One region of the Terrabacter sp. AAH1 genome, then DNA from elsewhere that is predicted to be linked to it. Evidence: riboswitches for the same ligand, from Rfam matches in the RefSeq annotation. Region 1 holds a riboswitch; the other holds the start of a gene.
What was found. Region 1 has a riboswitch for thiamine pyrophosphate ahead of thiE (thiamine phosphate synthase). Riboswitches for the same ligand answer to the same signal wherever they lie in the genome.
Positions count from the first base shown of each region.

Region 2: it holds a riboswitch for thiamine pyrophosphate, as region 1 does, so the genes downstream of both, ACXR8F_RS18575 (ECF transporter S component) here and thiE (thiamine phosphate synthase) in region 1, are expected to answer to the same signal.

Region 1 covers NZ_JBTJJV010000007.1:11,941-16,695, reverse strand. The annotation lists gene ACXR8F_RS12415 (glycosyltransferase family 2 protein) at 1-495, shown strand, start outside; gene ACXR8F_RS12410 (class I SAM-dependent methyltransferase) at 480-1,175, opposite strand; gene ACXR8F_RS12405 (glutamate-5-semialdehyde dehydrogenase) at 1,222-2,505, opposite strand; TPP riboswitch at 2,719-2,830, shown strand; gene thiE (thiamine phosphate synthase) at 2,829-3,527, shown strand; gene thiO (glycine oxidase ThiO) at 3,524-4,741, shown strand; gene thiS (sulfur carrier protein ThiS) at 4,738-4,755, shown strand, end outside.
Region 2 covers NZ_JBTJJV010000015.1:80,928-85,682, reverse strand. The annotation lists gene ACXR8F_RS18590 (response regulator transcription factor) at 1-91, shown strand, start outside; gene ACXR8F_RS18585 (dsRBD fold-containing protein) at 122-664, opposite strand; gene ACXR8F_RS18580 (DUF4235 domain-containing protein) at 780-1,247, opposite strand; TPP riboswitch at 1,310-1,426, shown strand; gene ACXR8F_RS18575 (ECF transporter S component) at 1,512-2,126, shown strand; gene ACXR8F_RS18570 (ATP-binding cassette domain-containing protein) at 2,116-4,464, shown strand; gene ACXR8F_RS18565 (hypothetical protein) at 4,521-4,755, shown strand, end outside.

The DNA of each region.
Region 1 (4,755 bases):
CGGGTGGCGACGTTCGCGGGCTTCGCCGGAGCCGTCCTCGCGGTGCTGCTCTTCCTCTACACGCTCGTTGCGCGGGCCCAGGGCCACACCGTCGCGGGCTGGACCTCGACCGTCGCCATCGTCTCCGGCGTCGGTGCCGTGCAGCTGGTCTGCGTGGGCATCCTCGGCGAGTACATCGGACGGATGTACTCCCACATGCAGGGTCGGCCCACGTACTTCATCGCCTACGACTCCCTGACCGCCGACACCGGTGCGCACGGTCCGACCGACACGCCCCTGCCTGCCCAGCCGAGCGAGGCCCACATCCACGGGACGACCACGTCAGCGCCCGCGGTCGCTCCGGTCGCCGGCCACACGCCCGGCAGCGCCGCCGCAGCTGGCACCACGGGCGCCGCTGGCACCACGGGTGCGGCGGGTGTCGCGGGGCCAACGGGTGCCCCGACCAACGGGTCGGCGACGGTGGCCGAGCCCGAGCGGACTCAGCTGCGCGGCTGAGCCCGCACGAGCAGGCTGACGCCCGGCAGCTGCTTCACCGGGAGGTAGCGCTCCGCGGTGATGATCGTGCGCAGCCCGAAGTTCACGATCGGGTGCAGGTCGTCGAGGTCGGAGCCCGAGCTGACCTTGCGGCGCATGGCGACGACCGGGCGCAGCAGCACGTTCCACGAGCGCACGTCCTTGATCTCGAAACCACCGCGCTCGAGCAGCGAGAGCAGTCCGTCGCGGGTGTAGCGACGCACGTGGTCGACGGCCTCGTCGTGGCTCGACCACAGCTTGGGGTCGGCCGGCACCGCCACGAGGTAGGTGCCACCGGGCTTGAGCACACGGTGCACCTCGGCGACAGCTGCGTCGTCGTCGTGGAGGTGCTCGAGCAGGTCGAACGCCATGACGAGGTCGAGGGAGGCGTCAGCCAGCGGCAGCTTCGTGGCGTCGCTTCGCAGGGTCGGGAGCCCTCGGCCCTTGGCGACCTCGGCCCCGTCGGCGCCGTACTCGAGGGCGACGGCGTCCCAGCCGTGCTCACGCAGGACGCGGGTGTTGCCCCCGCCCGCCGCGCCGATGTCGAGGGCGCGTCCGGGGGTCAGCCCCGAGATGGCCTTGGCCAGGAGGTGGCGCCGCTCGCGGTACCACCAGTGGTCGTCCTCCAGCTCGGCGAGCTTGCGGACCTCGGTGCCTTCCATGGACGGACATCATGCCACCCAGCCGGGGCGGGCGTTCCGGCGCCCGTCAGCGCGTGTGGCCGTCGCCCTCCACGACCCATTTCGTCGTGGTCAGCTCGGGCAGCGCCATCGGTCCGCGGGCGTGGAGCTTCTGCGTCGAGATGCCGATCTCGGCGCCGAAACCGAACTCTCCGCCGTCGGTGAAGCGAGTACTTGCGTTGACCATGACGGCCGCCGCGTCGACCTCGGCCGTGAAGCGGCGGGCGGCGGCGCGGTCCTCCGTGACGATCGCCTCGGTGTGCCCCGTGCCGTAGCGGCGGATGCGGTCCATGGCCTCGTCGACGTCGTCGACGACGGCCACGCTCATCTCGAGGCCGTGCCACTCGGTGCCGAAGTCGGTCTCGCTCGCGAGGTCGTATGCCGCACCGGCGGCCTCGGCGTACTGCGTGACCTCGGGCGCCACGTGCAGTCGCACGCCTGCCCCGGCGAGGTCGGTGAGGGCCTTGGGCAGGAAGTCGGCAGCGACGTCGCGGTGCACGAGCAGCGACTCGGCCGCGTTGCAGACGCTGGGCCGGTGGGTCTTGGCGTTGAGGGTGATCGCCTGCGCCTTGTCGAGGTCGGCGGCGCGGTCGACGTAGACGTGGCAGACGCCGACGCCGGTCTCGATCACGGGCACGGTTGACTCGCGCACCACGGTCTGGATGAGGTCGGCGCCCCCCCGCGGGATCACGAGGTCGACGTGGCCGCGTGCGGTCATCAGGGCACGGGCGGCGTCGCGCCCGCCCTCCTCGAGCAGAGTGATGGCCTCGACCGGAAGCCCTTGTGCCGCAAGGGAGTCGCGCATCGCCTGAACGAGCGCGTGGTTGCTGCACGCCGCGGCCGAACCGCCGCGCAGCAGCACCGCGTTTCCCGACTTCAGGCAGAGGCCGGCGGCGTCGACCGTGACGTTCGGGCGGGCCTCGTAGATCATCCCGATGACACCCATGGGTACGCGCACCTGACGGATCTGCAGGCCGTTCGCGAGCGTCGAGCCCCGGACGATCTCACCGACGGGGTCGGGCAGGGCCGCGACGTCGCGCAGGGCCTGGGCCACCGCCGCGACGCGGGCCTCGTCGAGGCGGAGCCGGTCCTGCAGGCTCTCGCTCATGCCGCCGGCACGGCCGCGCTCGATGTCCTCGGCGTTGGCCTGGACGATCGACGGGGTGGCGGCCTCGACGGCGTCGGCCAGGCGCAGCAGCGTGGCGTCCTTCTCGGCACGGGACATCAGGGCGAGGCGGCGCGAGGCCACCCGCGCACCGTCGGCCAGGGCGTTGACCTGCTCGACGACGGTGGGGTCGATCGTCTGGGACATGCGACCAGCGTAATTCGTGCTGCGAGGCACTGGCCCGGGCTTCCGCGCCGTGGACCGACGGACCGCCACCAACAACGTCGCCCGTGCTTGCGGCGCTGCGCTCGTGCCGCTCGTGACGCTCGTGACGCTCGTGCCGCTCGTGACGGTCTGGCCGGCGAGCGGGCTGACCGTGGTCCCCGGATGCGGTGGGCATCGCGGTGTGGTTATGGTTGCGGCGTCCTTCACGGGAGTCCGGCGCACCGGGCTGAGAGGGGGCTGACGCGGCCCCGACCGTCCACACCTGATCCGGATCATGCCGGCGCAGGGACCAAGGAGTCGCGTCCATGCCACGAACCACCGGGGGCCTCGTCCCCGTCCTGCACGTGCTCACCGATACCCGAGGCGGGCGGGATCCGCTGCCCGACGTACGAGCCGTCGTCTCGAGCGGGCCGTGCGCGATCCAGGTCAGGGCCAAGGACCTCTCCGACCGCGACCACCTCGCCCTCACCGCCGCCGTCGTCGCGGTGGCCCGCCCGGCCGGCTGCCTCGTCCTCGTGGACGACCGGGTCGACGTGGCGATCGCCGCGGACGCCGACGGCGTGCACCTCGGCGCCTCCGACCTCCCGGTCGACCTCGTGCGCGCCATCACCCCGCCGGGCTTCGTCATCGGCGCCACCGCCCGGGACGCCGCAGCGGCCCGAGCGGCCGAGGCCGCAGGCGCCAGCTATCTCGGCGTCGGCCCGGCGTACGCGACGAGGACGAAGCCGGGGCTTCCCGACCCGATCGGGCCCGACGGAGTCGCTGCCGTCGCCGCGGCCACGGACCTGCCGGTCATCGCCGTCGGTGGTGTGAGGGTGGCCCACGTGCCGGCGCTACGCGCGGCCGGTGCGTACGGCGTCGCGGTCGTCACAGCCGTGAGCGAGGCCGCCCACCCGCCAGTCGCGGCAGCCGCCCTGGCCGCTGCGCTCGGGAGCCCACCGACACCACCGGCGGCGCCCTCGGCGCCGCGGTCCGAGTCCGGGGCGACCACCATCCGCCGTTGAGCCGGGCGACCGCTCCTCGAGGGGCGCGACCGTCCGGCTGGCAGCGCGTCGCCGTCATCGGCGGCGGGATCATCGGGCTCGCCTGTGCCTGGCGCCTTGCCGAGCGCGGGCACGCGGTCACCGTCTTCGACCCGGATGTCGCGGGCGGAGCGACGCACGCGGCTGCCGGGATGCTGGCTCCGGCGAGCGAAGCCGTCTTCGGCCAGGACGCCCTGCTCGCGGCGGGGTTGGCTGGTGCACGCGAGTGGTCAGGCTTCGCTGCCGACCTGACGCGAGTGGGGAGTGAGGACATCGAGCTGCGCCCCCACGCGACCCTGCTCGTCGCCCTCGACGCGGACGACGAGGCCGCCCTCGCGCGGCACGCCCGACACGTCGAGCGCCGGCACTGCCCCGTCGAGAGGCTCGCCGCCCGCTCGGCCCGGCGGCTGGAGGCGGCGCTGTCGCCCAGGGTCCGGGCTGCGCTGCGGCTCAACGAGACCGCCGTCGACCCGAGGGTCGTCGCACGGGCACTGGCACATGCCGTCGTGGCGAGTGGGGGCGTCGTCGTCCCGCTCGACGTCGAACCCGACGTACGCGCGGGGCGGGCCACCGGCGTACGTGCTCGAGGGACCGGTGGCGTACGCGATGGGCAGCCCACGGGTGCAGCCGGGCTCGCCGACGAGGGCCGCACCTACAAGGCGGACGTCGTCGTCGTGGCCGCGGGCTGGGCGTCAGGGCCGTTGGCCTCAGCGCTCGCTCACCCCGTGCCGATCCGTCCCCTGAAGGGACAGGTCCTGCGGCTCGGCGCCACGCCCGGTGCGCTCACCCACACCGTTCGCGCCACCGTTCGCGGTCGGGAGGTCTACATCGTGCCCAGGCCCGGCGGCGAGGTCGTCGTCGGCGCGACGAGTGAGGACGTCGGCGAAGACCCGACCGTGACCGCCGGCGCCGTCCACGACCTGCTGCACGACGCGATCGAGGTCGTGCCCGAGCTCGCGGAGGCTGGACTTCTCGAAACCACCGCCCGGCTCCGGCCGGCGACCGCCGACAACCTGCCGCTCGTCGGTCCCACGTGCGTCGAAGGACTCGTCCTCGCGAGCGGCCACGGGCGTGACGGCGTGCTGCTCGCACCCATCACCGCCGACGCCGTCGTCGCCCACGTCGAGGAACGGCCGCCTCCCCGGGCCATGGAACCCCTTGCCGCCCGACGCCTCTGCCACAAGGAGCATGCATGACCATCCACCTCAAC
Region 2 (4,755 bases), on a different contig from region 1:
GCGCATCCTCGCCAAGCTGGGACTGCGCGACCGCGTGCAGATGGTCGTGCTCGCGTACGAGACGGGGCTGGTGCGCGTCGGCGACGCCTGACGGGGTCGGCCGCCGCGGCACCGGGCCCGGTCACGTCGCCCGCACGTGCGCCTCCTCGCCGGTGCGTCGCTCGATGTCCTTCTCGGCCTGCGCCACCAGCTGGTCCGCGAGGTGACGCAGCGCCCGGGCGACGGCGACCTCGTCACCGATCTCGCGCGACGCCGTGTCGTCGGCCGACCGGTGGCTCGTGCCGCTGGCCCGGAGCCGGTCGGGCGAGTCCGCCACCAGCACCACGGTCGCGCTCGTGTCGTCGCCCGACTCCAGCAGCGAGACCCGCACCTGCCACTCGCGCAGGTGCACGGAGTGCGGATGCGGGCGGTCGGCGTGCGAGCCGGCGGCGTGCGTTTCGGCGGAGGAGGCGCTGCCGGTGGCGGCGTCCGCGTCGTCGACGGCCCCGATGCGCAGGACGGCGCCCGGGCCCGGATAGATCAGGCCGGTGCGCCCGTCGCCCCAGCGCACGAGGTAGGGCGGCCCGCCCTCCGGCCCGCGGACCTCGAGCACCTCGCCGTCCCGCGTGGGCTCGTCGACGTGCTCCGCGGCCAGGATGATGCGGTCTCCGACATGCGCTCTCACGGTGTCCTCCTCGTCGTCGTGACATCAAGGAGAGCACCGTCGGTCCGGCGGAGCGTAGGGACCGTGGTCCTGCAGGTACTGGTCGGTGGACCCTTGCGCCGACGCCCGGCGCGGGCTACCGCTTGCCCGTGGCCTTGTCGATGGCCTTCTGGGTCGCCTTCTCGGCCTTGGCCTTCGTCTTGGCGAGCTTCTTCGCGGCCTTCTTGTCGGCGGGCTTCACCTGGTCGTCCTCGAGGGCCTTGGGCAGGTGACCCGTGGAGCGGCGGTAGTAGGTCGCGGCTCCGCGCTCGGCGGCGACCCGGGCGGCCGAGACCGCCATCGACGAGATGGCCGTGAAGAGGATGACGTCGCGGGTGCGCTCGCGCTCGTAGTCACCCTTGACGGGCACGTTGCGGCCGGTGGCGAGCTTCCAGCCCTTCTGGGCGGCGTCGGTCGCGAGCTTCGTCGCGATGAGCGTCGTGCCGACGCTGAGGACCTTCCACACCGGGCCGCCCACGGGCGTGCGCGGAGCCGCGGCGGCCTTGGCCTTCTCCTTCGTGCGGGAGAGCTGCTTGGCGGCCTTCTTCGAGTCCTTGGAAGCCATGGCGTGACTGTACCCATGGCGGCCGGAGTAGAGTCACCACCACAACTGAAGAGCACCACCACCCATCACGACAGGGGAGCGCGAGACGCGCTGAGAGTGCGGCAGCCCAGACGGCCGAGCCGCAGACCCTCGAACCTGCTCCGGTTAGCACCGGCGAAGGAAGTCGGTATTTCTCAGGTCACCTGACGGCCCACGCCTTGCGGCGTGCCCGTCGCGGTGCCCTCCCCCAGGTATCCACCCCTACTGGAACCCGGGAGTCCCATCATGACCAGCACCATCACCGCCAGCGGGCCGCTGACCCGCTGGCGCACCATCGACCTGCTCACCTGCGCCTTTCTCGGTGTCGCCTTCGGCGTCGCGTACTGGGCGTGGGGCCTGGTCTACGCAGCACCGTCGGCCGCGGTGTCGGCGGGCTTCCCGCCCCTCGCCGCCCTCTTCAGCTGGCCGTGGCTCGTCGCCGGCATCGTCGGCATGCTCATCATCCGCCGCCCCGGCGCTGCGGTCTTCACCGAGCTGCTCGCCGCCGTCGTCTCGGCGCTCATCGGGACCCAGTGGGGCCTGACGACGCTCGTCTCGGGCCTGGTGCAGGGCCTCGGGGTCGAGCTCGGCTTCGCCGCCTTCGGGTATGCCGTCTACCGCTGGGCACCGCTGCTGCTCGGCGGCTTCCTCGGCGGGGCGTTCGAGGCCGTCTACGAGTGGTACTCCTACTGGACCGACTGGGGCTGGGACTACAAGGTCGCCTACCTGCTCCTCCTCGGCGCCTCCGTCGCGGTGCTCGGTTCGCTCCTCTCCGTCGCACTGACCCGCGGGCTCGCCTCGGTCGGTGCGCTGAACCCGTTCCCACCGGGCCAGGAGGTCCGCGAGCAGCGTGCCGTCTGACCTTCCGGTGCGACCGCGAGCCGAACACCTCGAGGCCGGGGCGTATGCCGTGCGCTCCGGCTCCGAGGTGCGCGTCGAGGACCTGACGTGGCGACCTTTCGGGCGCTCGCGTCCGGTCCTCGAGCGCCTCGACCTCGAGATCGGCCCCGGCGAGCGAGTGCTGCTCGCCGGGCCGAGCGGCTCGGGCAAGTCGACGCTGCTGCGGGCCGTCGCCGGCCTGCTGCTCACCGCCGACTCGGGTGAGCTCTCTGGCGAGGTGACCGTGGGCGGCGCTGCGCCGCAAGCGGTTCCGGGTTCGGTGGGTCTCGTGCTGCAGGACCCCGGTGCCGGAGTCGTCGCCTCGACGATCGGGCGCGACGTGGCCTTCGGTCTGGAGAACGTGCAGGTGCCGTTGGCCGAGATGTCGCCACGCGTGCGTGCGGTCCTCGACGAGGTCGGCCTCACTATGCCGGCCGACTGCTCGCCCGCGACGCTCAGCGGCGGCGAGTCGCAGCGGCTCGCCCTCGCCGGCGCGCTCGTCATGGAGCCGTCCGTGCTGCTGCTCGACGAGCCGACGGCCATGCTCGACGCCGCCACGGCCGCAGGCGTGCGCGCGGTCGTCGCCGAGGTGGTGGCCCGGCGCGGGCTCACCCTCGTCGTCGTCGAGCACCGCCTGGACGGGTGGCTCGACCTCGTCGACCGGGTCGTCGTGCTCGACGGGTCGGGCGCGGTCGTGGCCGACGGGGACCCACGCCGCGTCCTGGCTGAGCGCGGCGAGTCACTTGCCGCACAGGGGATCTGGGTTCCAGGCGTGCCTGACCCCGAACCGCTGCCCATCGCCCTCGACCCTGCGCCCGATGCGGCAGCCGGGAGGGTGGCCGACGGCCGCGTCGTCGTCTCTGCGATGGACGTCCGCGTCGAGCACACGACGAGACGGCTGGGGGAGCCGTCACGCGCGACGCTCGCGGTCCACGGTGCCGACCTCGACGCCCGCGCGGGCCGCTCCGTCGCCCTCGTCGGTTCGAGCGGTGCGGGCAAGTCCTCGCTCATGACGGCCCTCGGCGGGCTCGTGGCCCCCAGCGCCGGTGCCGTGGAGCCGGCCCTGCCACTGACCCCAGCGGAGGCGGGCGACCGTGGCAGCGCGCGCGACCGCCTGGCGCCACCGCACGAGTGGGCCTCCACCGACCTGGCGCGGGTGGTCGCCTGGGTGCCGCAGCGCGCCGCGACGAGCATCGTCGGGCGCACCGTGCGCGACGACGTGCTCACGACACCGCTGGCGCTCGGGCAGGACCGCGAGCGCGCCGGGCGGCGCGCCGACGCGCTGCTCGCGGCCCTGGGGCTCGCGCACCTCGCCGACGTGGACCCGAGACAGCTCTCCGGCGGGGAGCAGCGCCGCCTCGCCATGGCCTCTGCCGTGGCCCACGGCCCGGCACTGGTCCTGGCCGACGAGCCGACCGTGGGCCAGGACCGGCTCACCTGGGCCGCGGTCGCCGGCGTGCTCGCCGCCGCGCGCGACGAGGGCGCGGCCGTCGTGGTCACGACGCACGACCCCGGCGTCGTCGACGACGCCGACCGGGTCGTCACGCTCGAGGCGCCTGCCCAGCCGGAGCCCGATCCCGCACCGGAACGGCGACCCCTGCTGTCGCGGGTCGGGCCGCTCGCGCTGCTCGCGGCCGCCCTGTGCGTGCTGCCGCTGCCGGCCCTGCTCGACAGCTGGCGCCAGGGCCTCTTCGTGCTCGGCGTCGAGGTGCTGCTCGGTCTGCTCGGTCTGCTCGCACCCGGCCGGGGGCGCGCGCCGAAGGGCCGGCTGCGGGGAGTGCTGGGCCGCCTCGCGCCCGCCGCGCTCGCCGTCCTCGGCGTGGCGTGGTCGGCCTGGCTCCTCGGCGGGCGCGACCTCGAGGTGGCTGCCGGCGCTGCCCTGCGCGTCCTGTGCCTCCTCGTGCCCTCGGCGGTCGTCGTCGGCTTCATCGACCCGGAGCAGCTCGGCGACCACCTCGCCCAGCGGCTGCGGCTGCCCGCCCGACCCGTGGTCGCGGCCACGGCAGCGCTGCAGCGGGTCCAGGCGTTCGACACGCTGTGGGCCGAGCTCATGACCACCCGCCGCGTGCGGGGCACGCGCGCCGACCGCGGGCCGGTGGCCCGCGGCCGCGAGGCCGTCGCCGTCACCGGGGGCCTGCTCGTCGGTGCGCTGGGGCAGGCGTCGGCGCTGGCCCTTGCGATGGACGCCCGCGGCTTCGCCGGCGCCACCCGACGCACGTGGGCCGGGCCCGCGCCCTGGCGCCTGCCCGACACGCTGGCCCTCGCGGCGGGGCTGCTCGTCGTGGCCGCCGGCGTCGCGGCACGGCTGACGCTGTCCTGACCGTCCTCCGGGGCACAATGGGCGGCGCACACCTCGCGACAGGAAAGGGGCCCCACGTGCCCATGCCAGCCCGCCACCCTCGGGTGCTCGCCGACAGCCGCGCCCCCCGTTCCGCCGCGCGCGCCGGCCGGGCCCTCGCGCTGGGGCTGGCCCTGACGGCGCTCGCCGCCTGCGGGCAGCCGACCCCCGGCAACCCCGACGACTCGGTCGCCCCGACCGTGAGCGTGCCGGCGCAACCGACCATCACGGCCGAGACGCCCACCGACGACGCGGTCGACCCGTCCGTCGAGC